2 regions of the Lactococcus sp. AK05 genome follow, and region 1 is predicted to be linked to the other one. Evidence: riboswitches for the same ligand, from Rfam matches in the RefSeq annotation. Region 1 holds a riboswitch; the other holds the start of a gene.
The links. A riboswitch is a leader RNA that binds a small molecule or an ion and turns the genes downstream of it on or off. The one in region 1 is predicted to bind magnesium.

Region 1 (15,610 bases):
AGATTAAAGAAAAACAACCACTTATCTTAAATTTAGCGAATTTTGTAACTCCACAAAGAGTTGCGGATGCGATTAGTTTTGCTGGTGGTTCACCATTAATGACTGCGGAAATTTCAGAAAGTGAAACTTTAGTTGAAATTGCAGATGCTGTAGTGGTAAATATTGGTACCATTTCAGAAAAGGATTATCCGCTTTTTTTGACTATTTGTCAGTTAGCAAATCAAAAGCACAAACCTTTAATTTTGGACCCAGTTGCTGTCAATGTCCCTTTTAGAGCAAATTTTGTCAAAAGATTAATACAAGAGGTAAAATTTGATATCATTCGTGGGAATTCAGCGGAAATTGCTTGGTTTGCTGATAAAGAAAGCTTGAACAAAGGAATTGATGCACTTGAGTCAAATTTAGAAGTTGAGCACGCGCGAGTTGCTGCTCAAAAAACAGGGGCAGTCATTATTCAAACTGGAAAAGTTGATGTTATTTCTAATGGGTTCGAGGAATTATTTGTTGAAACTGATAGTCCACTTTTTAAAATTAATGTTGGCTGTGGGGACATGCTGTCAGCAATTGTTGGAACTTTTGCGGCTGTATCTGATGATTTATTTAAGGCGGCTCATGAAGCGACAGAATTCTTCGGTGAATCTGGTGTGAAAGCTACTGATCAAGTAGAAAATCTACCAGGAAATTTTGTGAATCGTCTTCTTGATAAAATATATCAAGCGACGCAAGAGGTTATGTAAGGGAGAAAAAGAAATGATTGATGTTTCTCAAGTTGTGACAATCGCTGGAATTGATTCTTCTGGTGGGGCTGGTATTAATGCTGACCTAAAAACTTTTCATAATCAAAAAGTATATTCGGCAACAATTGTGACAGGGCTGACAGCGCAAAATACCTATGGAGTACAAGAAATTTTACCGACAAATAAAGCTTTTATTTTGGCTCAATTTGACTCAGTATTTTCTGATTTGGAAATTTCGGCAGCTAAAACGGGGGCACTTTTTGATACTGCTCAAGTTGAAGCGGTAATTCAAGGCTTGAAAAAATATAAACCGAAGCATTTGGTGGTGGATCCAGTAATGGTGGCTAAAGGCGGGGCAATTCTTTTGACAAGAGAAGCCATTGATTTGATAAAAAATGAATTGTTACCTTTAGCAGAATTGGTCACTCCCAATTTGGAAGAGGCAGAGGTTATGTGTGGCTATAAAATTACTGACGAAAAGGAAATTTTAAAAGCCCTTCATGATATTCAAAAGTTAGGTGCTAAAAATGTGCTGATTAAAGGGGGACATGGCAATGGAGAACTGGTCAGAGATTATTTATTGATGACAGATGGTTCTGTCAGTACTTATGACTCTAAAAGATTACTGACAGAAAGAACACACGGAACCGGAGATACACTTTCTTCTTATATAACAGCTCATTTAGCTTTAGGAGAAGACTTAAAAGAAGTGATGCCAAAAGCTAAATTATTTATTACTGAAGCTATTTCACAAACAATTAATGTTGGTCACGGTCATGGACCGTTGAACCATTGGGTGACAATTAATGAAAAATAAAATTTTAGATCTGAGGGCCTATTTTATTGCTGGGCCACAAGATTTTCCAAAACTTTCAATTGATGATGCAGTCGATAAAATTTCTGTAATCATAAAAAGTGGAGTAACGGTTTATCAATTTCGTGATAAGGGAACAATTTATAAAAATAAAAATCAACGATTAGAAGTAGCGAAAAGACTACAAGGAGTAGCTCAGAAAGCGGCTGTTTCTTTTATTGTGAATGATGATGTTGAATTAGCGCGTGAACTGTCAGCTGACGGAATTCATGTCGGACAAGACGATGATTCTGTCAGTAAAATTCGCGAGCTGATTGGCCAAGAAATGTGGGTAGGACTTTCTGTCAGTAATGATATGGAATTAGAAAGCGCTCAAAAAAGTGGAGCTGACTATTTGGGAATTGGTCCAATTTATCCAACAAATAGCAAGTCCGACGCAGCAGAACCAATTGGGGTTGACCATTTAAGAAAAATGCTAGAGCATAATCAATTACCAACTGTTGGAATTGGTGGAATTACTGAAAATTCACTGACAGAGCTTTCAAAAATTGGTCTGGGTGGAGTTGCGGTAATTTCTTTGCTGACAGAATCCGAAAATTACAAAAATATGGTTCAAAAAATTAAGCAAAATATTAGATGAAAAAGATGTTGTACCCTTAAAAATACAACAAAACAAAATGATTCCGTTTTCTTTTTATTATATAAATTAAACTTACACAAATGTAAGTTTTTTTTCTTTAATAAATGTTATAATCAGAGTCATAAATGATATGAGATTAACTGAGTATTCTAAAAACCTCTTATTACTTTATATTTAAAAGGAGTTCCAATGGACAAGAAAAAAGAAATTCGTCTATTTTTGGCTAAAACAGTATTTTACTTTATAATTATTTTAATTCTGCTCTATCTTTATTCCTACAGTCATACTGGCGGAGCGCACTTTATCTATAACGAATTTTAGAGAGAATTATCGAAGGGGTTAATTATGAAATTATTAGAACAAATTTTTGAAATTGCAAAAAAAGAACCAGACCTTATCGTACTTGCCGAGCGTGAGCAGAAATTTACTTACCGTCAATTATTTGCCGCGGTTTCACATATCTCAGAACAAATCAATGAACGCAATTTAAATCAGCGTCCAATCTTGATTTTCGGTAAAAACGATTTTATCACTTTAGCAGCCATGCTTGCGACAAATTTAAATGGTCACGCTTATATTCCTGTTGATGCTCACACACCATTTGAGCGGACAGAAATGATTAAATCAGCGGCAAAACCAGCGGCGGTACTCACTACAGTTGAGCTGTCAGCAGATTTTGAAGCACTTTTTACTGACAGAATTTCTCTTGAACTTACTGACCAGATTTTGACTGATAAACTTCCAGCACTTGATTTTTCTAAAGCAGTTTCTGGAAATGACAGCAATTATATTATTTATACTTCTGGAACAACAGGAGTACCAAAAGGTGTTGAAGTCAGTCATGATAATCTTGTGACTTTCACCAATTGGATGAACAATGATTTTATGAAAATTGAAAATAATCAAATCTTGTCACAAGCCCTTTACAGCTTTGATTTATCAATTTTCAGCTTGTATCCAAGTCTTACAACTGGCGGAACATTAATTTCACTCTCACGTGACGAAACAACCAACTTCAAATTACTTTTTGAGCGTTTGAACAAAACGGTCATTAATACTTGGATTTCAACACCATCATTTGTTGATATTTGCTTATTGGACCCTTCGTTCACTGAGAAAGAACACCCTCAATTAGTTCAATTTATTTTCTGCGGTGAAGAATTAACAAAGAAAACAGCAGAAAAATTACTGACAGCTTTTCCGTCAGCAAATATATACAATACCTATGGTCCAACAGAAGCAACAGGAGCCATTTCGTCAGTAAAAATCACGAAAGAATTACTGACAGAAAATGACCGTGTCCCAATTGGTTTTGCCAAACCAGGTGTTGAATTAAAAATTATGGATAAGGAAATCATCATTGTTGGTGATTCGGTAGCCAAAGGTTACTTTGAAAATCCAGAAAAAACTGAGCAAGCCTTTTTCACAGTCGACGGAAAACCCGCTTATCATACAGGAGATGCCGGTTCAATTTCCGCTGACGGAATGCTTCGTTACCAAGGACGAATTGATTTTCAAGTTAAATTTAACGGATTCCGTATTGAACTTCAAGATATTGAAGCCAATATTCAGAACTTAAAAGAGATTGAAAAAGCAGTAGTCTTACCGAAAACGAATGACCAGCATAAAGTCACCGCATTAATCGCTTATTTAGAAACAGAAAAAACATTTGAAGACCGTGCAGCAGAACGCGCCTTCACAAAAGAACTCAAAGCTGAACTTTCAAAAACAATTATGGATTACATGATGCCAACTAAGTTTGTTTATCTTAAAAAGTTCCCATTGAATCAAAATGGTAAAGTTGACCGCAAGGCACTCGCCCAAAAAGAGCGAGGTGACAACTAGTGCAACCCTATTCAACACCCTTTTACTTCGTGATTTTAGGACTTGCTTTAATTCCTATCGTTATTGCCCAGCTTCTGGGCAAAAAACTCATGTGGTATCAAGTCCTATTGACCATCGCTTTTCTTTGGCTGACATTTTCGGGAACAGTGACAATTTGGGCATTAATCGGCTTCGGAGTCTTCCAGACTATCATTGTAAAATTCTATGAGTGGTATCGAGTAAAACAAAACAAGAATCAGAGTTTTGTTTTCTACCTCATCATTCTGCTCTCTATTTTGCCATTAGTGATTGTCAAAGTGCATCCTCTGTTCAATCCAGGACCTGGACCAGGTTCAATTCTTGGATTCTTAGGAATCTCTTACATCAGTTTTAAGACAGTAGCCATGATTATGGAAATACGAGACGGACTTATTAAAGCCGTTCCTCTTAAAGAATTTCTATATTTCCTCTATTTCTATCCAACGATTTCATCAGGACCAATTGACCGCTTCCGACGTTTTGTTAAAGAACTAAAAGCACCAGTTGTCACTGAGAAATACCTTGATTTATTAAATAAAGGAGTCTTTAGAATTTTCCAAGGTTTCCTTTATAAATTCATCATTGGATACTTGATTGACCAATATTGGCTACATGGCATTGCAATCTCTGCAACGATACACCCAAGCTTTTTGAATGTTTCATCATCAATGTATGCTTACGGACTCTATCTATTCTTTGACTTTGCTGGCTACTCACTCTTCGCTATTGGTGTCAGTAATTTAATGGGATATGACCTCCCACACAACTTTAACAAACCCTTCTTAGCTAAAAATATTCATGACTTTTGGCAAAGATGGCACATGACCTTGAGCTTTTGGTTCCGTGACTTTGTATTCATGAGATTAGTGAAAACATTCATGGTTAAAAAATGGTCTAAAAATATGGTAACCATCTCAAATATTGGTTACCTCGCAAATATGTTACTCATGGGATTCTGGCATGGTTTAACTTGGTATTACATCCTTTATGGTTTCTACCACGCCATGTTAATGATTGGGTATGACGCATGGAAACGTCTGAAGAAACGTAAAAACTGGAAAATTCCAGATAATAAATGGACAAATGCTATAAGTATTTTCATTACATTTAATCTAGTATTTATCAGTTTCCTTATTTTCTCAGGAATACCAAATCACATCATTATGCACTGCATAGATCCACATTTCCCACTTCCTAACTTCTAAAAGTCGTTAGGCATATCATAAAAAAACATTAGGAGAAACAAAAATGAAAGAACAAATTTTTGATATTATCGAAACCGTATCAGGCACAGACGAATTCCGTGAAGACTTAGACATGGATTTATTTGAAGAAGGAATTCTTGATTCAATGAGAGCTATCATGCTCATTGTTGAACTAGAAGGTGCTTTTGATATCAGTCTTCCACCCTCAGAAATGGACCGTGAAGATTGGAATACAGCAAATAAAATAGCAGCACGCGTTCAGGAAAAAAAGGATGAAAATTAAAATTTTTAGAGCCATTGGCCCATTAATTGCAGCTTTAGCCCTTGTTGGCTTACTGATATTTCTTCCAATAAATGTTGGTATGAAATATTCGAAAGACCAACTTGTTAAATTTGCTCAATCACCACTAAATACTCCAAGCTTTACAGGCTATTCAATTAAAAAACAAGCCTATTCAGACCCTGAGTTTTTACCAGTTCTTGGTTCATCAGAATTGGAACATGTGGATTCTTTTCACCCAAGTGCCTATTTCAAAAAATACAGTTCCGGTTTCACACCATTTTTAGTAGGACAACCAGGAACAACTACTTTAAGCCACTTTTTCTACATGAATTCTGTGGAAAATGAGTTAAAAAATCGTAAAATTGTTTTTGTCATTAGTCCACAATGGTTTTCAAAACAAGGAATTGTTGAAAGTGAATTGAAAAACTTTGTATCCAAAGGTGAAATTTACGGTTGGTTAAAAGAAGCAGACCCTAAAGCAGATACCACAACTCAACTTGCAAAACATTTATTAAGATTTAGATCGCTTAAATCTGAAGAGACGATTTATAATTCTCTTGAACGTTTAGCAGATAAAAAACCATTGACTACTCTACAAAAAATGACTGTGGCGACCAATCTTCAATTTTGGCGAAAAGAAGATTTACTCTTCTCAAGCATTTCACAATTCACTGCGCAACCTCTTGGACTTACACCAAAAATCAATAAGTTTGCTAAAGAATTACCCAAAGATCCAACCTCTGAAAACTTAGAAAAATTGGCAGTTGACCAAGGAAAAGATAGTTCAAATAACAATCCTTTCCAAATAAATAATCAAGTTTGGGACAAGAAAATAAAATCTAAATACAAACATCTAGAAAATTTCAAAAAACATGTTTCCTATTTAGAAAGTCCAGAATATCAGGATTTCCAACAGCTCTTAAATGTGTTTGCCAAAAATAATAATGATGTTTTATTTGTTATTCAACCAGTAAATGGCTCATGGTCATCTTACACTGGAGTATCAAAAGCAACACTCGAAAATTTCAGCTCTAAAATTAAAACGCAATTGCGTAGCCAAGGCTTTTATCAAATTGCTGATTTAACAGATATGTATAACACGCCTTATGCCTCTGGGGATACTATTCATTTTGGTACTAAAGGTTGGTTAGCCACAGACAAAGCGATTGAAAAATTCATGAAGACACCAAGTAAGGTCAACTATCATATTGATAATTCGTTATTTTTATCAAAAGATTGGGCGATGAATGGTGCAACAGAGTCTATTATAAATTAAATAATAAAAAAGATTGACAAAAATAGAAAGAACAGTTATAATTATTTTGGTTATGCCATAAGCATAGCCGTCGGTAGGTGAGGCTACCGCAGGGATACGGGTTGCTGCCGCAGAGTCGTGGAGACACGATGAGAGGGCCAACAGTTCACGTCGACAAACAAGGCGTGAAATAGTGCAACAACATTGCCCTGCGGAGCTAAAGCTTGAACGATAGCTTGTAACTGATTCACTCTATAGTAGTGGTATCTTTTTTGGAATTATTCCCTTGCCTACGTTTAAGTTTTGTAGGCAAGGTTTTTTTATATTTAAAAAGGAGGTGAAAACGGAAATGGAATCCCAGAGTATTAATAGTCCCGAGCCTGATAGGCCGCAGATAATTAACGTGATAAGAGCAATTTTCCGTTTTTATCACCTTCTTTAAAGTGCCTAACGTTTGGGACTGTACACGCAAAAATATTATAGAATATGAGGTACAGACCAATGAAAAAACTTAGAAAAACACTCGAAAACACAAAAAGAGCCACAACATTTGTAGATAACAACGAAATAAAAGCAAGATTAGAATTTGCAAAAACTTCTACAAAAGAAGAGCTATTTCAAAAATTTAAAACATCAAATAAAGGATTAAGTGAAGAACAAGTAGAAATCTCTCGTGAACAATATGGAGATAATACGATTACGCGTGGTAAAAAAACTTCACTCATCAAACGGCTTTATCAAGCATTCATCAATCCTTTTACCATTATATTGTTTGTCTTAGCATTAGTTTCAGCTTTTACGGATATTATCTTAGCAGCTCCTGGTGAGAAAAATCCACAAGGACTCATTATCATTACTACAATGGTTTTAATCTCAGGAATTCTGCGTTTCGTTCAAGAGACTAGAAGTGGAAATGCCGCTGAGAATCTTTTAAAAATGATTACGACGACGACAAACGTTCATAGATTAGAATCAGGAAGTCAAGAGATTCCTATTGAAGAGGTTCTCGTAGGCGATATTATCCATCTATCAGCTGGAGACATGGTTCCAGCTGACCTTAGGATTATTCAAGCAAAAGACTTATTTATCAGCCAAGCCTCTTTAACTGGTGAAAGCGAACCAGTAGAAAAACTAGATTTAGCTACTGATGAAAAAGATGATTCAATCACAGAATCAGTAAACCTAGCCTTCATGGGTTCAAATGTCATTTCTGGTAGTGCTTATGGAATTGTAATTGCTACTGGTGATGCGACCATTTTTGGTGAAATGGCAAAAAGTGTAACCGAAGACTCAACTCAAACAACTTTTGAAAAAGGCGTTAACTCAGTTTCATGGGTCCTCATTCGCTTTATGTTAGTTATGGTTCCATTTGTCTTATTGATCAATGGTTTCACTAAAGGTGATTGGATGGAAGCCGCACTATTTGCTTTAGCAGTTGCTGTTGGTTTAACACCAGAAATGTTACCAATGATTGTGACAACTTGCCTAGCAAAAGGTGCAGTCACAATGTCAAAAGAAAAAACAATTATCAAGAACCTAAATTCTATTCAAAATCTAGGTTCAATGAATATTCTCTGCACTGATAAAACTGGAACATTAACACAAGATAAAGTAGTATTAATGCGCCATTTAGATATTCATGGGCAAGAAAATATTCGAGTATTAAGACATGGATTTTTGAATAGTTACTACCAAACTGGTTTAAAGAATTTAATGGATTTGGCAATTATCGAAGGAGCCGAAGCCAAGCAAGATAAAAATCCTGAACTGGGTGGTCTAAGTAGTAAATATACAAAAGTTGATGAAATTCCTTTTGATTTTGAAAGACGGCGGATGAGTGTCGTAGTAAAAAGCAATACTAATGGAGCGACTTCAAAAACGCAAATGATTACTAAAGGTGCAGCTGAAGAAATGTTAGACATCTGTACTTTAGTCGAAGATAAGGGAAATGTTGTTCATTTAACTCCTGAACTCAGAGCATACATTCTGAAAAAAGTTGATGAACTTAACGAAGAAGGAATGCGCGTGATTTTAGTCGCTCAAAAAACAAATCCTTCACCAGTAGATACATTCTCGGTTCAAGATGAATCTGAAATGGTGTTAATGGGTTATCTTGCCTTTCTTGATCCACCCAAAGAATCTACAGCAAAAGCAATCAAAGCACTCAATAAATATGGAGTATCAGTTAAAATCTTGACTGGTGATAACGATAAAGTTACTCGTTCAGTTTGCAAACAAGTAGGGCTTCCAGTTGATAAAACTATTTTAGGTTCTGATATCGACCAATTAGATGATAATGAATTGGCAAGGGTTGCCAAGGAAGCTTCTGTTTTTGCTAAGTTATCACCTCAACAAAAAGCCAGAATAGTAACAACACTTAGAGATTCAGGCAATAGTGTCGGCTATATGGGAGATGGTATTAATGACGCAGCAGCAATGAAATCATCTGACGTTGGAATTTCAGTAGATAGTGCAGTAGATATTGCCAAAGAGTCAGCTGATGTTATTTTGTTAGAAAAAGATTTAATGGTCCTTGAAAAAGGAATTATTGAAGGAAGAAAAACATATGCTAACATGATTAAGTATATAAAAATGACAGCAAGTTCTAACTTTGGTAATATGTTCTCGGTTCTAATCGCTAGTGCATTTTTACCATTTATCCCAATGCTATCTATTCATATTCTCTTACTTAATTTAATTTATGATTTCTCTTGTACCGCTATTCCTTGGGATAATGTCGATGAAGAATATTTGGTTGTTCCAAGAAAATGGGATGCAAGTTCTGTAAGTAAATTCATGTTGTGGATTGGCCCAACAAGTTCCGTATTCGATATTACAACTTATCTCCTAATGTTCTTTGTGATTTGTCCAGCAACATTTGGACCATTTAGCTCTCTTGTTCCTGGAAGTGCAGCATATATTGGATTTATCGCGCTCTTCCATACTGGCTGGTTTGTTGAATCAATGTGGACTCAAACCTTGGTTATCCATATGATTCGTACTCCTAAAATTCCATTTTTACAAAGTCGTGCTTCGGCTCCACTAACAATCTTAACTTTCATGGGAATCATTGGACTTACAATTATTCCATTCACAAGCTTTGGACATTCAATTGGTTTAATGGCTTTACCAATTAACTTTTTCCCATGGCTAATTTTAACAGTAGTGATGTATATGATGCTTGTCACCATATTTAAAAAAATATTTGTTGCAAAATATGGTGAATTACTTTAAATAAAAAATAAAAGTGGTGATAATTTATCCCACTTTTATTTTACTTTGATATAGTCTATGCTATAATTAAATCAAGAAAAGTAAGGTAAAAAATGAAAACATCAAAAAATGAACAAGACTATCTAAAGGCTATTTATAGCCTAAAAAATGAAAGTAATGGATCTGTTAGTATTAATGCCATTGCTCAAAAATTATCAGTATCATCACCAAGCGCCACTGAAATGATTAAACGATTAGCAAAAAAAGAACTTGTTATCCATAAACCTTATTATGGGGTATCACTCACAGAATTAGGAAAGTACGAAGCACGATTTATTTTAAAAAGTCATCGAGTTTGGGAAACTTTTCTTTTTGAAAAGGTTGGGTACACAATGGAGGAAGTCCATGATGAAGCTGAAAATTTAGAACATGCTTCATCGCCTAGATTGATAGAATCTCTATATGTCTTAATGGGCTATCCAGCAACTGACCCTCACGGATCAGAAATTCCTACAGAATCATTTTGGCTGAAAAATGAAGTGGAACTAACGCTTGATGAGGCACAAGTTGAGCAGACCTACCATGTTACTTTGATAGATGAAGAAGGAAAAAACTTTTTCAAAAAATTAGAAATTTCACTTCCACATCTTATTAAAGTAATCGATATATTAGAAGATAAATCAATAATTATTAAAGAAGATAGAGAAAGTTCAATTGTTATTCCGCCATTTTTACATGATAAAATCCACTTAATGCAAAGAAGATAATGAAATACAAAAAGTCCAAGGAGTTTACTGGGGCTTTTTATTATTTTCTGATTAACCTATAGTTTTAAACTATAGGTCATCATATTAAAAATGTATTATTAAAGTTTTATTAAATTTGATAAGATAGACCTATTAAAAATTGGAGACTATGACTATGAAAAAATCAATTATTGCTTTCCCACGTATCGGTTCAAACCGTGAATTAAAATTTGCTCTTGAAAAATATTTTCGTAAAGAAATTACAGAAGAAGAATTACAAACAGTAGCCAAAGAAATTCGGTTGGAAAATTGGAAAAGCCAAAAAGAAGCTGGAATTGACTCACCTATTTCCAATGACTTTTCTTTCTATGACCAAACCTTAGATTTATCAATTGCTCTTGGTGCAATTCCAGAGTCTTATAAAAATTTAGAATTAAGTGAACTAGATACCTTATTTGCATTAGCGCGTGGTTTCCAAGATGAACAAAATGACGTAAAAGCAAGACCAATGAAAAAATGGTTTAATACAAACTATCATTATTTAGTTCCAGAAATTAATAAAGATACAATTATTAAAGCAAATTTTTCAAAATTATTAAATGAATATAAGGAAGCAAAATCAGCTGGCTTTGAAACCAGACCAACAATTATTGGCCCATATACATTTTTAGTTTTAGCAGATTACAAGTCAGGAGCCACGAAAGATACAGTATTATCTGATGTTATTGTAGCTTTTCAAACTCTACTAAAAGAACTTAATCAACTAGGAGTAGAATGGTTACAGATTGAAGAACCAGCACTTGTTTTAGACCAAACTGAAGAAGAAAAAAATTTATTTGTGACTATTTATGAAGAACTACTTAAGAGTAAAAACAACCTTAAGATACTTCTTCAAACATATTTTGGAGATGTTCGTGATAGCTATAAAGAAATAGTAAAGCTTGATTTTGATGGTATTGGTCTTGATTTTATAGAAGGAAGAGATTCGTTAGCTCTTATTCAAAAATACGGTTTTCCCAAAGAGAAAATACTTTTTGCAGGATTAGTAAATGGAAAAAATATTTGGCGTAATAATTATCAAAAGACACTTGAGCTACTAACCGCTTTAGATGAAGTATCAGATATCGTAATTAATACAAGCTGCTCTTTACAACACGTTCCAGTAACAGTTAAAAACGAAACTAAATTATCAAAAGAAATCCTTAAACACTTTTCATTTGCCACAGAAAAATTAAATGAAATTGATGAAATTTCCGATATTTATTTTAATAAAAACACTTCTTTTTTGAAGAAGAATGTCGAACTTTTTGAAAATGAAAGAGTTCGTGAAAATTCTAAACTTAAGCAAAAACTTGATAAATTAACAGAAAAAGACTTCACTAGAGAACCTTCACTAGTTGAAAGACGAGTAAGTCAATCTCAATCGCTTAATTTACCGCTTTTACCAACCACAACCATCGGTTCATTTCCTCAAACGGCAGAGGTGAGAAAAGTTCGGCTACAAAATAAGCGAGGAGAATTAAGCCAAGCAGATTATGACACATTCTTAGAAGAAAAAATAAAAGAATGTCTTAAACTCCAAGAAGATATTGGATTAGACGTTTTAGTTCATGGTGAATTTGAACGAAATGACATGGTAGAGTATTTTGGAGAAAAGTTAGAAGGTTATGTTTTTACTCAAAAAGCATGGGTTCAATCTTATGGGACACGTTGTGTCAAACCTCCAATCGTGTGGGCTGATGTCACTAGACCGGAAGCTATGACCGTCCGTTGGTCAGCCTATGCTCAATCTCAAACATCTAAACCAGTAAAAGGAATGCTGACAGGACCTGTAACGATTCTAAATTGGTCTTTTCCGCGGGAAGATATTTCGTTAAAAGCAAGTACTTTACAATTGGCATTAGCTGTTCAAGAAGAAGTTCTTGACTTAGAAAAAGCTGGCATTAAGATTATTCAAATTGATGAGGCAGCATTGAGAGAAAAGTTACCTCTGCGCAAAAGTGATTGGTATAAAGAATATCTAGATTGGGCAATTCCTGCCTTTCGTTTAGTTCACTCTAAAGTAAAACCGGAAACGCAAATTCATACGCATATGTGTTATTCTGAATTTGAAGATATTATTCCATCCATTGACGCAATGGATGCTGATGTAATTTCTTTTGAAGCAAGTAGAAGTGAGCTATCAATTATCGATGCATTGAAAGCTCACCATTTTCAAACTTTGGTTGGACCTGGAGTCTATGATATTCATTCTCCAAGAATACCTAGCGTAAAAGAAATACAAAATCAATTAGAAAAAATATTGGACAAATTACCAATTGAACAAGTTTGGGTAAATCCTGATTGCGGTCTTAAAACACGCGGTAATGCCGAAACCATTCCTAGTTTAAGACACTTAGTTGAGGCAACTAGGGTGTTAAGAAAGGGAAAGGTTGAATATGACAAGTAATTCCAAAATTCTTTCTTTTGAAGTTTTTCCACCTACAACTCAAATTGGAAGTACCAACTTGGTAAAGACCTTGGATAGCCTAAGAACTCTCTCGCCAGATTTTATCAGTGTAACTTGTAGTAACAATAATTATGATAATATTGGAGATACAACTATAAAGTTTGCTGATTATGTAAACAATACACTAGATATTCCAGCGGTTGCTCATTTACCTGCCGCTTATTTAGATAAAGCTCAAGTGATCGAAATTTTGGAACGGTTAAAAGATAAACAAATCAAAAAAATTCTTGCTTTAAGAGGTGATATCAGCGTTGAACCGATGAAAGATGATTTTAAATTTGCAAGTGATTTGGTTAAATTTATCAAAGATTATGATGATAGTTTTGAAGTTTTAGGTGCATGCTACCCCGATATTCATCCCGAATCAGTAAATCGAGTGAGTGATTTTCATTATCTTAAAGAAAAAGTAGATGCTGGTTGTGACAGATTAATCACGCAACTATTTTTTGATAATGATAGTTTTTATGATTTTCAAGAACGATGCGCAATTGCTGAGATAAATACTCCGATATTCGCCGGAATAATGCCAGTAATCAATCGAAATCAAATTCTTCGTCTATTAAAAAATTGTAATACGCCATTACCAGCAAAATTTATTAGAATACTCGAAAAATATGAACATAATCCTATCGCTTTAAGGGATGCTGGAATTGCTTACGCCATCGATCAAATCGTTGATTTAGTAACAGAGGATGTTGCTGGAATTCACCTCTATACGATGAATAATGCAAATACGGCACACTCCATCCATGCTTCAATTTCTTCTTTATTTACCGTTTGATACATAATAAAGTTTATGTAAAAAGAAATTTTGAAATAAAATTAAGAAAAAATAGATAAATAATTGACAAATCAAAAAATTTTAATTATACTAACTAATAATATTAAATATCGAGGTTCCAAAATGATTAACAACTTTAAAAAATTTTATTTTTTCTTTATGAATGATCCACATTAGTTTTTGGCTAATAAAATGTGGGTCCTCTTTGATGTTCGTTAATCATCTAGGGGATAAAGAAGACGTCCCCTGGGACGTCTTTTTTTATTATAAAGGAGGCACATAAAAAGTAAAATAGAAAAAATTTATTGCAAGTAAAATATTATTAAGTATTTTTACTAAAAAACTATAGAAAAAAGGTAAAAGATGACTTTTAAAGAACTCAGTAACAAAATTAACATTAAAGATGTAAAAGAGCTAAATCATTTAAATGATGAGCAACGAGAAAAGAAAGAAAAACGTGATAAGGAACTTGAAGCGATAATTAAGGGTGAAGACGATAGAATTCTCTTAGTCATTGGCCCCTGCTCATCAGATAATGAAGCTGCAGTTCTAGAATATGCTCACAGATTGTCAAAACTTCAAAAAGAAGTAGAAGATAAAATTTTTATTGTAATGCGTGTTTATACTGCAAAACCGCGGACAAACGGAGATGGCTATAAAGGTCTCATTCATGAACCTGATGCAGATGGACATACAGACCTTATCAATGGGATAAAAATGGTTCGTGACCTTCACTATAAAGTAATTACTGAAACTGGTCTGACTACAGCAGATGAGATGCTATACCCAGAAAATCTACCATTAGTTGATGACTTAGTAAGTTACTATGCAGTTGGCGCTCGCTCAGTTGAAAATCAACAACATCGCTTTGTTGCCTCAGGAATAGATGCCCCAACAGGAATGAAAAACCCGACATCAGGGAATTTAAAAGTTATGTTTAATGGAATGTATGCAGCCCAACAATCTCAAGATTTTCTATTTGGGAATGCTGAAGTAGAAACATCAGGAAATCCATTAGCTCATGCCATCCTTCGTGGTGGACAAGATGAAAATGGTAAAAACCATCCAAATTACTATACAGATAATCTTCTTGAAAGTATCGAAATATACGAAAAAATGGGCTTACAAAATCCATTTATTGTCATTGATACTAATCATGATAACTCTGGGAAGAAGTATATGGAACAAATAAGAATTGTTCGTCAAACATTAGTCAATCGTAATTGGGATGAACAAATTCATAAATATGTCAGAGGATTTATGATTGAATCATATCTTGAAGACGGTCGTCAAGACAAACCAGAAGTATTTGGAAAATCAATCACTGACCCATGTTTGGGTTGGGATAAAACAGAAGAACTTATTAATGAAATTTATAATTCGTGATTGTAAAATGAGAAGGGAAGAGTGAGAAACTTAATAGAATATTTTCATATTCTGTTCAAATAGAAAATAAATTTTTCTATCAAAAGTAAAGAACCAAACCTTATCGTACCACCTTTTAAAATAATAATATAAAAGAGTAGTTTTGCTACTTTTTTAATTTATCTTTTTATATAAGTTT
Region 2 (15,610 bases), 380 kb from region 1:
CTTGGTTGCTTTTACTGCTGTCATCCCATTAGTATTTTTCCCAGCAAATTGCGGTTTATTCTTCTTAATTTGTTCTAGTTTAGCTTGCATTTCTTTTTGTTTTTGATTCATTATTTTCTCCTTAAATTAAAAAACTCTTTTCACAACTTAGGTGAAAAGAGCTTTAAAAGATACAAATTCTGACAAATTGCCCAATCTGTAAACATAATAAAAGTCTATTCTCTCTAAGTTATGAAGACAACAAAAATACTCGATTTTTACGAATATTTTTAAAGTTCAAAACTTAGATTTTCAATAGACCTTACCTCGTTCATTTATTTAAGACAATTATAGCACAAAATAAAATGAACTGTCAAGATAAAAACTTGACAGTTCATTTTCTAGATTAATGGAATTGCATTCCTCCATCAACAATAATTGTTTGACCGGTAATATAGTTTGAATCAGGGCCAGCTAAGAATGAAACAACATTTGCCACATCTTCAGGCTCAGATAAACGTTTCATGGCAATATCTTTTGCGAAAGTTTGCATTCCCCATTCATCATCTTTACCAGCATTTTTACCAACTTGATGCGCAATATCAAACATCATTGGTGTTTTTACAATCCCTGGTGCATAAGCATTAACTGTGATTCCTTCTTCTGCTAAATCACGAGCAGCAATTTGAGTCATCCCACGAACAGCAAATTTTGAAGAAGAATAGAGCATTAGATTTGGATTTCCAACAACTCCAGCTTGTGAGGTTGCGTTGATAATTTTACCTCCATGACCTAATTTTCTAAAAAGTGCTGTTGCTGTCTGTGTTCCCCACAAAACTCCACCAACATTAATATTATAGACCTGATGAAATTGTTCAGGTGTAATTGTTTCAATTGGTGTTGTTGGGGCAATTCCGGCATTATTAACTACAACAGTTAAATCACCAAATTTGTCGACAACAGCATTCAAAGCTGAAATAACTTGGTCACGGTCAGAAACATCAGCTTTAACCGCAAATGAGTTTTCTCCAAGCTCTTTTGCTGCTTTTTGAGCTGTTTCTTCGTTGTAATCAATAATAGCTACTTTAAAACCATCATTATAGAGACGTTTTGCGATTGCAAAACCGATTCCTTGACCTGCTCCAGTAACTGCTGCAATTTTAGACATCTTATTTCTCCTTTATTTATTTAATTTATAGACCTTTACCAGTGGGTGAAACTAAAATTTTAACAGCTGTTTCATTATGATGAATCAGCGTATCAAATCCTTTATCAATCAAATCATCCAAACCGATTTTAGCTGTGATGAATTGGTCCAATTTTATTTTACCTGTTGATACTAAATCAATTGTTTTTGGATGAGTGTTATTATAAGCAATCGTTCCTAAAAGGTTAGCTTCTTTGATTACTAATTTTGCCATATCAACACTAGCAGGCTTGCCCCAAATTGCAACAATGACAACTGTTCCACCCATACGAATCGCATCTAGACAAGCGTCAAATCCCGGTTGGACAGAGGTACATTCAAAGGCTGCGTCCACTCCTTTTTCATTAATTTCATGAACTTTAGCTTGAATGTCATCTTCAATTGGATTGAAGAAATAATCAGCAACTTGTGCTTCTTGTGCTTTTTTACGACGAAGTCCACTAGGTTCACTGATGATAACAGTATGTCCTTGCGCTTTTGCAACGGCAGCAGTTAATAGTCCAATTGGTCCAGCACCAACAACTAATACCGTACTCTTTTCACTTAAATTTGCCCGTTCAACAGCGTGATAGCCAACTGATAGTGGCTCAATTAGAGCGGCTTCATCCAATGGTAAGTTATCAGGAATTTTGTGAACCCAACGTTCATCAACAGAAATTTTTTCAGCCAAACCTCCGCCATTTCCACCCAAACCAATAAAGTTTGAACCTTCTGAGAGGTTATAATGTCCAGTTTCACTTGTATCAGTACCTTCGGGAACGATATAAGGTTCGACAACGACATGGTCACCTACTTTAAGTCCGCTTACTCCTTCACCTATAAAATTTACAACCCCAGACATTTCATGTCCAAGAGTGACTGGTGGTACTTCTCCAGTAATTGGATTAGGATGTTCTGCTGACGGACAAAAAATTGGGCCATCTAAAAATTCATGAAGATCTGTTCCACAAATTCCACACCAAGCCACATCAATGCCAACTTGACCAGCTTTTACTATTGGTTCATTAATTTCATCAACGCGGATATCCCCGCGGTCATAAAAACGTGCTGCGCGCATAAAAACGCCTCCTCTATATAGGATGGTTGTCGTTTCAGGCAATCAATTAAATTTAGTATTTGAGATTTCTCTCACGAGTTTATTCTATCATTAATTCTAATAATTTACAAAAATTTAAAGCGTTTTCTCCCTTGATATATATAGACTTTTAAATGTTTTATCGTAATAAAAAAGCTACTGAATTTTCTGTCAGTAACTTTTACTTTTTGTATTCTTATTAATTGTTAACGTCTATTTCTTCGACGATTTTTTCGACTATCACCCTTAACTGGGATTTGTCTTTGTTCCTTGACAAATTCTGGTAATTGATTATATTTCATTGATAAAACAAGCCCTAAGCCAATGATATTTGCCATTAAGGCCGATCCTCCTTGAGAAATGAAGGGTAAGGGAATACCTGTTAAAGGAACAACACCAATAGCTGCTCCAATATTTTCAAAGACATGGAAGAGAATCATCATAATAATACCCGTTGAAATATAGGTATAAAACTGATTATTTGATTTGAAAGTTACTCGAATCATTCGATAAATCAGCATAAAGTAAAGGAAAATCAAAAAGGCTGATCCAACAAATCCAAAATCTTCAGCAATGACAGTGAAAATCATATCTGATTCTCGAACGGGAACATTGACATTAGCTACACCAACTCCTTTACCCCAAAGACCACCAACACCAACTGAAATCAATGAGCGTGCTTGTTGAAGACTGAAAGTCTGAGAATATTCAAAAGGATGTAACCATGCGATAAAACGATTGACCTGATACTGAGCAAAACTGGTACTTTCAAGAAATTTTTGTCCCTCTGGTGAAGCAACTAGAGCAACAATTCCTCCAGCTACTGCTGCTACGAAAAGAAAAGCTGGCGCAAGTATTTTCCAAGAAATACCAGCAACTAAAATAATTCCAGCAAAGATAGCTGCAAAGACCAAGAAAGTTCCGAAGTCTTTTTGAAAGACTGATAAAATGGCAACTGGAATTGTTTCAAGTATCAGAAGTCCGATTAAGCGGAAATCATCTTTGAGTACCCGTTTTTTTAGATTATTTTGGAAGGTAACCACAATCCTAGCCGAAAATAAAATATAGGAAAGTTTCATAAACTCCGACGGTTGAAAAAGATTTCGTCCTCCAAAAGCGAGCCAGTTTTTTGCACCCGTTGAAGCATAGGTTGCTTTATCGTAGAAAAAGATCGGTAGAACCATTAATATAAGACCTAATAGGTAAAAAAATGGTGTTAAATTCCATAAAAACCTTGAATCCATATGCATGACAATTAAAGCAACAAAGAGTCCGACAATAACCCAAGTTCCTTGTTGAACAACTAGATTCGTTGCTTGTGTGGGGTGGTCATGACTTACTGCAACATAAAGTGCGTAAAGACCAATCAATATTAACATAAAGGCTGGTAAAATTAGCCCATAATCAATTCGTGAATCAAATGTAAATCTATTTGCTTTCTTGTTTTTCAAAACTAGCTCCAGTCAGTTTAATCTTGTTTCGGCAATTCATTTGGGGCAATTTGCTATCACTTAGTTCTAACTTTTGCTTCAAATTTACAAAAACAATTTTATTATTGAGGTGACTTCTGTTTAAAATCATAAATCCATTCTATTATACAATTTTTTTGGATGATTTGGGCATTCTTTCTCAAAAATTCCAATAAAAAAACACCGAAAGCACTTTCAGCATTTTATAAAATGTGCCCAAGAAGGTCTCCTCCAAAAATCAAAAGATAAGAATAGAGGAGAATTGGCAATGGTTTACATAATAAGATACTCCAAGTGAAGAATTTCCAACTCATTTTTGTTTGACTTGCTATTAAAACAAGTGCATCATCTGGGGCAATAGGAGATAAAATGAGGAGCGCGAAAACAATATTAAAGCGTTTTTGCCCCTTATCCAACCAAGCCATGTATTTATTATATGTTTTTTCTTTGACAAAAGTTTTGGCTAATGAAGAACCATATTTTTTACCAAAGTGAAAAAGTAAAAAAGAGCCCGCAACAATTCCAAAGTAATTATAAATAAAACCCCAAACTGGTCCAAAAATCATGACCCCTGCTGCCATTGTAATCCCACCTGGTATGATTGGAACAATGACTTGCAAAATTTGCATACAAAGGAAGATTAATGGTCCTAAAAAACGATGTGCCACAATCAATTGTTGTAAGACTGCTTGATTTTGAAATGCACCAAGGCGCCATAAATAAATGCCACCAACAATTGTCGTAACAAAGCCAAGAATAGTAATTAAATTAAAAACTCGTTTGATATATCTTAATACGTTATCATTCAAAGAAAATCCTCACTTTGGGCATTTTTTTTGGCTTTAAGGTAGGCTTCATTTTCTTCAATCCAATCTGGCAAATAATTAGCAAGGGTTTTAAAGCCAATTTTATCCCGAGAATCAGTAAAATGTTTTTTTCGGTAAATATGGTGAACTTGCGGATTTTTTTCCAGACTGCGAATTGACAGGCTAATTTTGCCATTATATTCATCAATATCAATAATTTGTGCCATCACTTTTTGGCCAATTTTAGCAATATCATGAATACTTTTGACATAACCAGATTGAATTTCAGAAATATGAATCAATCCTTTTTGTTCAATTTTTTCTTTATTTGATGAATTATCCAGGTAAAATTTTACAAATGCACCATAATCTTGCATTCCAATAATTTCAACCTCAACAATATCACCGATTTTAGGACTTTTCTTTTCCATATTATGGCTCGATAATCTCAACTGATTCAATAACGACATCATCGACTGGTTTATCTTGCGCACCTACACGAACAGCGGCAATTTCATCAAGAACTTTATAGCTTTCTTCATCAACCAATTGACCAAAGACAGTGTGACGGCCATCAAGGTGAGGAGTTCCACCGCCAGTATATGTTTCAGCTACTTCTTCAGGCCACCCTCCTTGGATAAGTGAATCTTTAGGATAAGGCAAGTTTTTATTTTGAACAATGAAAAATTGACTTCCGTTTGTATTAGGTCCAGCATTGGCCATTGACAAAGCTCCCCGAAGATTAAAGAGGTCCATTGAGAACTCATCTTCAAATTTTTCTCCGTAGATTGAAGAACCTCCCATCCCAGTTCCTGTTGGGTCTCCTCCTTGAACCATGAAATCTTTGATGATACGGTGGAAAATTACTCCATCATAATAACCCTCTTTGCTAAGTTCAATAAAGTTTTTTACGGTTTTTGGAGCAAGGCTATCAAATAATTTTACAGTCATTTTTCCATGATTTGTATTGATAATTGCTGTAGTACCTTTGTAGTTTTCAAGTTCAAGTTGTGGGTAAGTCATATTTTTTAGTTAGTATTTTTATTTCTAAAAATACCTTCCTTTCTTTTTATAAATTAATAAATTTCTGTCAGTAATTTTTACTGACAGTTTTTACTGATAGCTTTAATCAATAATTTTTAAGGCTTGTAAGGCTTTTAGAATTCCATCATTTTCAACAGAATCAGTAATGTAATCTGCTTTTTCTAAAATTTCAGGATGTGAAACCTTCATAGCTACTGACAGACCGGCAAAATCAAAGAGTTCACGGTCATTAAGTTCATCACCAAAATTCATCATGTTTTCAGCTTTCAGACCAAGTTCTTGTAAAACTTTTTGACAGCCGATTGCTTTAGAACCTTCCATTGGAACAATATCTGAACTGTTTGGATGCCAACGAACCAAACGAATTTTATCGGATAAAGTTTCTGGTAATTCTAATTGGTCATCATGGTCAGAAATTGTCAACATTTGATAAATTTCATTTGTTTTATAATAATTGGGATTTTCTTCCAATTCCGAATAAACTGGACCAATTGCATCGCTAGCAACTTTATCCCACTTGGAAATCCGTAAACTGTCGGACCCAACGAAGGTATATCCGCTTTTCTCAGCTTCTAACCAGCTAATGATTTCTTCAACCAACTCCTTAGAAAAAGTATTTTTATATAATACTTCTCCTGTTTGTGCATTTTCAACATAGGCACCATTGATTGCTACATAGAAATCTGGTTTTAATGCCCTAACTTCTGGAACAACTCCGAAAAGATTTCTTCCCGTTGCAATTCCTGTCATAATCCCTTTTTCACGAAGTTTATGAAAGACTTCAGTAATTGATTCAGGCATGAAAGCTGAATCTTTGACCCTCAAAGTATCATCAATATCAAAAAAAATGATTTTTATTTTTTGGGCTTTTTCTAATATTTTTTCCATCTATTTTTCACTTTAATTTTATTTGTACAAACTAAATTATATCATATTTCTAACTTGTTTTTCCTCAGGTTTAAACTAAGTGATGTTGAATGGCATAAATTGTTGCTTGAGTTCGGTCTGACACTTCAAGCTTATTAAAAATATTAGAAACATGAGTTTTGACTGTTTTTAAACTGATAAAAAGTTCGTCAGCAATTTCTTGATTAGAAAGTCCCGTCGCAAGTACTTTTAATACTTCTAATTCTCTTTTTGATAAATCATCATATAATTCATGTTTTCGATGTTTTTGTTGAGCAATCTTTTCCTTGACAGCATCGGAAAGGACATCTTCTCCATTGGCAACTTTTCTGATCGCAGATGCGATATCAGCGGCTTGTGATGTTTTAAGAATATAACCTTTAGCTCCAGCAGCTAAAGCTGGAAAAACTTTTTCGTCATCAATAAAACTCGTTAGAATTAAAATTTTTCGTTCTGGATTTTTAGCTAAAATCTTTTGCGTTGCTCCAATTCCATCAAGTCGATCCATCACTAAATCCATGAGAATAACATCAGGGTCAAGCATTTCAGTTTTTAAAAAGCCTGACTCGCCATCGGCAGCTTCACCAACCACTTCGATATCGGGTTGAATATTCATGAAACTTGATAAACCTAGTCGCACCATCTGGTGGTCATCAACAATTAAAAGTTTAATTTTTTCCATTTTGTTCTTTCTAAATACGCATCATTTTTAAAGGCTCGGCTTCGCTTTAGGGATAATGATTTCAACAGTTGTCCCCGCACCTGGTGCCGAGATTACTTTGGCATCTCCACCAATTAATAAAGCACGTTCTTTGATATTGGCTAAACCGTAACTGGCCGTCTTATCACTAGTAGAAACATCAAAACCAACTCCATCATCAGCAATTTTCAAGAAAATGTTTCCAAGTGATTCTCTTAAAGAAACTTCAATGTGCTCGGCTTGCGAATGACGCAAAGTATTCGATAAAATCTCTTGAGCCATTCGAAATAAATTGTCCTCAACATTACTCGTTGCTTCAATATCAGCCAATTTAACCGTAATATTTGCTGATATTTTCGCTTGGAGCTCGTCTGTCAGTGCTGACAACCCTTCTGCTAGACTCTTGCCATCTAGCTCTACTGGTCTAAGATGTAGTAAGAGCGCTCGCATTTCATTTTGTGCAGAATGGAGCACTTTTAAAACCAATTGTGTTTGTGTTTCAATTTGTTCTTTAGTCAAATTTTGTGTCGAACCAGCAACAGAAGATAAAATCATTGTCGCTGCAAAAAGTTCTTGACTGACAGAATCATGAAGTTCTCGTGAAATTCTTTTACGCTCTAATTCAATAATTTCAGCTTTATCAGCAGATTTTTGCTTAGATAATTCTTGGAGTTCAGCTGACATATTCATAATTTTATCATGAACAACTTGTAATTCAGGAGATTCAGGTTGTTGATTTTCTTCTAAAAGTTTTATATCATCTTGAAATTTTTGTTGAATAGCCATATTTTCAATATGATTAAAAAGGGTAAAAATCAGCGCAAGTAATCCTGCAACTGATATAAATATCCATAAACCATAGAAATTATCTCGAAGTTCCCTAATAATATTAGCGGTATTTAGTCCCCCTAAAGGTTGCCCACTATTCATCATTATAAATAGAAGAAGATACATAATAAGGATGATACTAAAAACTGCTAAAAAGGTTGTGAAAAGTGATTTTTTCATCCTCGAATCACCTCAATATTTCCTGAATCAACACGGATATTGATTTTAATTCGTTTTTCCGCCTGATCTAAATTTTCACTAAAATAACGAACATTTCCCGCATTAATTTGTGCTGCCTCATTGAAAATCTTTACAAGCCCAGCATTTGTTGTTAAATCAAGCGAAACTCCTACGTCCTCAGGAACAATAATTTTTGTATTACCTGTCATTTTTTTAATAGAAAGACTATTTCCAGAAGGTTTAAAAGTAACATCATCAAGATCAATGATATCATTTTGATTTTCATTCATGATTGACTCAGATTCATCTTGAGAAATATCTTCGTAAGAAAAATTTCTTACTCCTCCTTCTCGTGGATTATTTTTCCAAAAAACGATGCAAGCAATCGTAGGGAAGATAATTGCTAACCAGAACCATCCAACTGTGAAGAGAATCATTACCGATATTGCCCAAAAAATGAAACTGATGATACGTAATACACGCGCACGCGAACGAGTCGCTAAGATAGTAAAGAGAATAGCTAAAGCTAGAACTACCCACATACGTGGTGTACTAATCACATGAAAAATCAATCCTAATACAATAAAAATTTCTATAATAAAGATTGCTTTCAATTTTTTATTCATAAATCTATTGTACCAAAAAAAAGCTTACTTTTTCTCGGACTTAAGACTTAAATTTTACTTAAGCAAAATAGAGAAAAAATACTCCATTCATTAAGATGAAGTATTCTTTAAATTACTTGATAAAAAATATTTTTATCATATCCCATAAGATTTTTCAAAAAGATTTCTACCAGCTTGACTTCTTAACCCCTGGAATCTTACCTTCATGCGCCAATTTTCTAAAATTAACTCGTGACATACCAAATTTTCGCATGTAGGCTCTGGGTCTTCCGTCAATTCGATCTCGCATTTTCATTCGATTGGGTTGAGAATCTTTAGGAAGTTTTCGGAGAGCTTCATAATTTTTTTCTTTCTTAAGTTCCTGTCTAAGCTCTTGATATTGAGCAACTAATTTTTGTTGCTTTTTAAATTTAGCAATTTTTGATTTCTTCGCCAAAATATTATCCTTTCATTTATTAATTTAGTTAACCAGTTAAGTATATCCCATAAATAAAACAATGTCAACTGGTTAACATTATTTTATTATCTCTATTTTAATTAGCGACTAAAGCTCCTCCTTGACTTGAAACATAGTCTTGGGCATTCTCCTTATTTATTTTTACTAGACTCCCTTTAGTATCCACTCCATAAGTTTCACTTTTTTCACCTTTGATAGTTACCGTCGCAGAAGGCATATAATATTGGTCAATTTGACTTCCAAAATAGTTTTCATAAGTAATGACACTTTGATCAAGCTTATCAGTGACAGACTCATCATTTGCTTGTCTTATTATATTTTGAATAGCCAAATCCACATTTTCTGGTATGAATTCATAACTTCCACCATCCACCATTTGACTTACCCCTTGATATTGAACAGAAACTACCTTGTTAAGACAATCTTTGTAAGCCATAAGTGCGGTCAAATTAGCAAGATTTATCGAAATGTTCGTTTTAAAATCTGATGAAATATCATTTAAAAATGATTGATATTTAAAAACACTATTAAGACTAAGCATTTTGTTCATTAATTCAGTCATAACTTCTCGTTGATGAGCGGCACGTCCATAATTCCCATTGGCTAACGTATCTCTATCTCGAGCAAAAACTAAGGCTTGTTCTCCGTTGATGAGCTGCTTAGGATTTCCTGAAAGATAAGGAACATAAGCTTTATATTCAGGTTCTGTATTTGAGATATAAATCGCTCCACTATCTACAATTTTATCTGAACCAGGCAAAGTTATTTTACCTGAATCAGTCCCTTGATAGACATCTGAGCCATTAGTATCATTGACAACTTCTACTCCTCCAACGTCATTCACAAGATTTACTAAACCGTCCATATTAACAATCATAAAATTATTAAGATTAAGCCCTACTTGATTACCAATCGTTTTCATGGCATAAGTGACAGCAGATGATAACCCACCATTATTAAATCCTAAAGGATAAGCAGCATTCATTTTTTGAGTAGATTGAATTTTTCCAGATGCATCTTCAATATTCGTCATCGTATCTCGTTCTACTGAAATAATAGTGGTCGTTTTTGTCCGAGGATTCAATGTTAAAATAATTTGAGAATCTGAATTTCCATTCCATGAATCTGCACCCCCCCGACTATTATCACCAGTATCCACTCCCATGAGCAAGATAGTTAGTGGTTTTTTTGCAGATATACTAGAACTTTTTATTTTTGTATTTACATGAGTTTTCGTTAATGTTTTCTCTGCTTGAACATAGATAACCGCACTAACTGCCACGACTAAAATAACAAAAAGGGACATAAAACGAACAAAATATACTTTTTTAGACCTTTTTATTATTTTCTTTTGTCTAATTTCTTTTCTTTTCATATCAAGAATACTTCTTTCTTTTATTAAAAATTATAACTTACTTAAACTCTTTAATTTTTCGTCAGCCGAGCTATTCAAAACCAGTCCTACTGCCAAAGTTGAAATTAAAAATGATGATCCACCTTGTGATAAAAAGGGAAAGGTGACACCTGTTTCTGGAACCAAACCAATTGCTCCGCCTAAATTGACAAAAACTTGTATCAACAAAAAAGATGAACAACCAATTGAAATCATTGAATTAAATGGATCTTTTGCCCGCATCCCCACCAAAAGCATTCGGGTAATCATGAAAAAAATGACAGCTAGGATTATAATTCCACCAATGATTCCCAATTCTTCTACTATTACTGAAAATATAAAATCTGTATGAGCTTCAGGCAAAAATCCTTGTTTTTCAATCGAATTCCCCAGTCCTCTTCCAAACCAGCCACCATCTACAATCGCATAATATGAATTAGCAAGTTGATGACCCGAAGAAGCCAAGTCAGTAAAAGGATTAACGAATGCTTTAAATCGAGCATTAATATAAGATCCTGGAATCAAATCGCCTCCACTGATAAAAAGAAAGGGCAAAAAACTAAGACTAATCGTAAGCAACATCTTCCCATAACCTGAAAACCATCGCCAAGAAATTCCACTTGCACCAATCATTATCAAGGCTAAGAGCCCAATAATTGCTGTATTTCCTAAATTAGGCATACTGAGTTCCACTATCATTAGTAAGATAATCGGAAATCGCCATCCCCCTACAACTTTTTTTATGAGATTGTTACCCTTAAAAATTGCTTGAATATCATTTTTCTCAATCTCTTCTTGTCTGTTAGAAAAGATAGAAGCAAGAAACCAAACTGTAAAAAGTTTTGCAAATTCAACCGGCTGAATAGTTCCAATCCCTGGTAAGGGAATCCATCCATGCGCTCCATTCGCTGATGTATTAGGACCCACCCTTGAATAAATCATCAGCAAGATAATAATTAGAAAAATTATTTTTAAAATCTTTTCATTTTTTATAATTCTTAATTTTACTCGATAAATAATAATTAAAGCCACAAAACTTATAATTATAAAGACTCCTTGAGAAATTGCCAATCGATAAGGAGATAGTCCTCGGTTAATTTGATAGGGGACAGTTGCTGAAAACACCATGAGTAAGCCAACAGCTGAAAGAATCAAATAAGGAATCAAAATAGATAAATCTAAAAAACTATTTTTTGTAATTTTTTTATCCATAAATGAATCCCCCTTCGTTAATTTTCCAAATGAACGACAAGAGTATTTCTAGTTGCAAATCAATGAATAACTTTTTCTTCCTTATTTTTTTATTTTTTATTGTTGTATGAATTAATATTTTTGTCATCGGCTTGTACCTCAATTTCTGATTTATAGTAGATTTTGATTGTACAGCTCCAACTCAGAGAACTAGATTAGATTGAAGTGATAAAAATGCTTGTCCACTTTTATGCTATCTTTCTTCCTATAGCTCCCAGGGTCTGAGCCACTGTTATTCTGTGCTTCCATTTTCACCACCTCCTTTTTTATAAAAAAATTGCCTACGTCGGTTGAACGTAGACAAGGTATGATTTCAAAAAGATACACTATCAAGTGAACTAAAGTACCCAGTATCGTTCAAGCTTTAGCTCCGCAGGGCGATGTTGTTGCACTATTTCACGCCTTCTTTTTTCGACGTGAACTGTTGGCCCTCTCATCGTGTCTCCACGACTCTGCGGCAGCAACCCGTATCCCTGTGGTAGCCTCACCTACCGATGGTTAGAAAATCTCTAACCAAAATTGCTTAAATTAAATTTTCAAAATATTTCCTAAGCAAAAAAATTATAACACGACCTATACTTTTAGTCAAATAACAAATGCATTACCTAAATTAAATGTTTTTTTATTGGTTTAAACCTCTTGTTATGACTAAGTTTTTAGAAATTAGAACTAATAACAAAATATTATTTTTTAAAATAAAATACCAAAGATTAAAATATACAGACAAAAAGCTTATAATTGAATAATGAATTTCGTTAATAAATAAAAAAACTCCTTAGTCAATGCTGACTAAGGAGTTTTTTATTATATTTATCGAATTCCCAAAGCAATACGGGCATAACGACTCATTTTATCAACTGTCCATGCTGGATACCAAACCAAGTTCACCTTGATTTCACCAACTTCTGGCACTTCTTTCAAAGCATCATGAATTTGTTCAGTCAAAAGGTCCGCCAAAGGGCAACCCATTGTTGTCAATGTCATTTTAATTTCTGTAAATCCGTTATCTTCAAAGCTAATTTCATAAACTAATCCGAGGTTGATAATATCAATCCCAAGCTCTGGGTCAATGACGTTTTCAAGGGCAGAGAGAATTTTGTCCTTGATTTCATTCACTTGCTCTTCTGTGTATTTATCTGCCATTTTATCTCCTTAGGCTGTCATAAAAAGCAAAACTTTAAAAGTTGAACGAATGTGCTTTCTAGGACAAATCCAAATTGTCAAATTCTTTTTACAGCTTTATTTTACCAAATTTATTTTAAAATTTCTAGATAAAAAATTACTGACAGAAAAAATTTATGAATAAATTTTTTCTGTCAGTAATTTATTTTATGCAAAACGTGAGAATTTCTTGAAGAAACTTAACATGAAAGTAAAGAGAGCGATAATAACCACAAATAGAATTGCTTCTGGTAAAATTGCTCCATTCAAACCAATGGTTTCGCGTAACATTTTTAAACCATAAGTCATTGGTAACCAAGGACTGATGACTTGATATATTTTAGGCGCAAGTTGTAAGGGGTAAGTTCCTGCACTCGTCGCCAGTTGTAGGACTAAGACTACAATCATAAGGAATTCACCAATCTTACCTAGAGCCGTTAAGAAGAAAGTATTGATTGCCATATAAGCGAAGCTGATTAAAAGTACTGACAACAACATTTCCCACAAATGATTTGGTCTCAATCCAAGAAGAGCAACTGCTCCCCAGACGATGATTCCTTGTAAAAGTGCTACCAATCCATTTGTACCAATTTTTGCCAACATAAATTCGCGACCAGATTTCCATTTTTCACCTGAGAAACCAATTCCAATCACAACATTTGTTGCAAGGGCACCAATAAAGAGAGCGACATTAATCATGTATGGTGTCATTCCTGCACCATTTTCTGGTACATTGTCATGGTCAGTATGTTTAAGTTTCAACGGTGCAGCTACTTTTTTAGCATTTTCATTAGAATTATTAGTTGCTGAGAGAGTATCATCTGCTTTGGTTAACGCTGTTGACAAGTTATTGGCCCCCGTATTTAGCGTTTCCAAACCACTTGTTAAACTTGAACCTCCATTTGCCAATTGTTGTGAACCAGAGGAAATTTGTTGAGCGCCCCCTGCCAATTGATTTGAACCCGAAGTTAAAGTTGAACCATTCGCTTGTAATTGTGACAATCCAGAAACTAATTGCATTGTCCCGTTTTGTAAGTCTTTTGATTTACTTGCTAATTGTTGAGCGCCAGCGTTTGCTTGATTAACTCCGTCAGCATATTGGGCAAAACCAGAAGTTAATTTTTGACTTCCAGAAGTTAACTGGTCATTAAAATTCGTCAAACCAGCATTTAACTGATTGGTACCAGGAATAAATTTTGTGTTTACATTAGTGTTTACTTCGTTCAGACCACCTGAAAGGTCAGCAATCATTTGACTTGCGCCTGGAACTAATGTTTTAAGATCAGCAATTTTTCCAAACATTGGTAGTAGACTTGTAAGACTGTCTTGGACTCCTTTAATATTCTTATTTAATGATAGTAAATCGTTTTGAACTGCTCCAGCACCAACAGAATTATCTAATGCATTTCTTATATCTGTTTTCTGACTTTCGCTTAAAGTTTTAAAAGTCTCAGTACTTTCAACTGCTGCCTTAGAGGCTACCACTTGATCATTAGCTATATTTGTGACCGTAGCTCCAAGACCTTTCAAGTTTTTTTGGATATTTGCAGCCAAATTTGGGTCAATCGTATTATTTTGTAACTCCTGATTTAATTCAGTCAGACCATTTTGTACAGCACTAATTTTTTGCTGTTGAGTTTCGGATAAAGTTGTTTTTTGAGCCATTTGACTTAAGCCTTCGGATAGTTGTTGTACACCCGATTGCAATTGAATCACCGCTTCTGACCCTTGAGAAATTTGTGAAATTCCTGCTGACAGCTCTTTTGATTTATCAGCCAGCGTTTGTGTACCTGCTGCTAATTGTTGCGTTCCACTGACAAATTGGTCAGCACCAGAAGAAAGTTGTTGTCCCCCATTGGCAGCCTGATTCACTCCTGATACATATTTATTTAAGCCTGAATTCAAACTATTTGCGCCGTCAGTAAAAGTTAAACTTGATGAAGATAAAGTATTCAAATTACTACTTAATTCTTTTGAACCATTCAATGCTGAAGAAGTTCCATCAGCCAATTTATTTGAACCGTCAGAAGCTTCTTTCATTCCTGACTTCATATCACCAAGCTTAGCAAAAATTTCTTTGGTGTAAGTCTCTGTGATGTTTTTAGAAACCTCTGATTTCAGCTGATTCATCGCACTTTCGCTCATCTTTGATGAAATATAGTTATGGCCACGTGTTGTTTGATAATCTAACTGGACCGTTTTTGGTTTCTTATTCATTAAAGTCGTTGCATTTTCTGAAAAGTTTTCTGGAAAAGTGATAACCATGTAATAATCACCTTTTTTTATCCCTTTAGAAGCTTTATCCTCTGAAACAAAATGATAATCTAAATCCTTTGATTTTTTCATTTCAGCAATGACATCATCACCAAGTTTAAATTTTTTACCATTCAATTCAGACGTCTTGTCTAAATTTACAACTGCTACCGGTAAGTCATTAAGTTTACCATAAGGGTCCCACATAGAACCTAAGAAAATATAGTTATAAATTGCTGGTACAAGTGCCAAAGCGATAATAACAATAATAAAAA

Region 2: linked by a shared signal. The riboswitch ahead of AB6B24_RS02330 (FtsW/RodA/SpoVE family cell cycle protein) and the one ahead of mgtA (magnesium-translocating P-type ATPase) in region 1 are both predicted to bind magnesium.

What each region holds. Positions count from the first base shown of each region.
Region 1 is NZ_JBFTEI010000001.1:850,703-866,312, reverse strand. Features, by position in the region: gene thiM (hydroxyethylthiazole kinase) at 1-737, shown strand, start outside; gene thiD (bifunctional hydroxymethylpyrimidine kinase/phosphomethylpyrimidine kinase) at 751-1,554, shown strand; gene thiE (thiamine phosphate synthase) at 1,544-2,191, shown strand; gene dltX (teichoic acid D-Ala incorporation-associated protein DltX) at 2,381-2,512, shown strand; gene dltA (D-alanine--poly(phosphoribitol) ligase subunit DltA) at 2,537-4,036, shown strand; gene dltB (D-alanyl-lipoteichoic acid biosynthesis protein DltB) at 4,036-5,259, shown strand; gene dltC (D-alanine--poly(phosphoribitol) ligase subunit DltC) at 5,303-5,542, shown strand; gene dltD (D-alanyl-lipoteichoic acid biosynthesis protein DltD) at 5,532-6,818, shown strand; M-box (ykoK) riboswitch at 6,881-7,041, shown strand; gene mgtA (magnesium-translocating P-type ATPase) at 7,299-10,031, shown strand; gene AB6B24_RS04080 (metal-dependent transcriptional regulator) at 10,124-10,777, shown strand; gene metE (5-methyltetrahydropteroyltriglutamate--homocysteine S-methyltransferase) at 10,932-13,205, shown strand; gene metF (methylenetetrahydrofolate reductase [NAD(P)H]) at 13,195-14,046, shown strand; gene AB6B24_RS04065 (3-deoxy-7-phosphoheptulonate synthase) at 14,410-15,432, shown strand.
Region 2 is NZ_JBFTEI010000001.1:474,258-489,867, reverse strand. Features, by position in the region: gene AB6B24_RS02395 (hypothetical protein) at 1-111, opposite strand, end outside; gene AB6B24_RS02390 ((S)-acetoin forming diacetyl reductase) at 386-1,147, opposite strand; gene AB6B24_RS02385 (2,3-butanediol dehydrogenase) at 1,173-2,243, opposite strand; gene AB6B24_RS02380 (FtsW/RodA/SpoVE family cell cycle protein) at 2,468-3,712, opposite strand; gene AB6B24_RS02375 (TVP38/TMEM64 family protein) at 3,934-4,539, opposite strand; gene AB6B24_RS02370 (CvfD/Ygs/GSP13 family RNA-binding post-transcriptional regulator) at 4,536-4,967, opposite strand; gene AB6B24_RS02365 (peptidylprolyl isomerase) at 4,969-5,559, opposite strand; gene AB6B24_RS02360 (Cof-type HAD-IIB family hydrolase) at 5,662-6,468, opposite strand; gene AB6B24_RS02355 (response regulator transcription factor) at 6,539-7,168, opposite strand; gene AB6B24_RS02350 (sensor histidine kinase) at 7,196-8,194, opposite strand; gene liaF (cell wall-active antibiotics response protein LiaF) at 8,191-8,820, opposite strand; gene rpsN (30S ribosomal protein S14) at 8,987-9,256, opposite strand; gene AB6B24_RS02335 (LCP family protein) at 9,354-10,652, opposite strand; gene AB6B24_RS02330 (FtsW/RodA/SpoVE family cell cycle protein) at 10,683-11,882, opposite strand; M-box (ykoK) riboswitch at 12,263-12,424, opposite strand; gene AB6B24_RS02325 (metal-sulfur cluster assembly factor) at 12,732-13,064, opposite strand; gene AB6B24_RS02320 (YhgE/Pip domain-containing protein) at 13,251-15,610, opposite strand, start outside.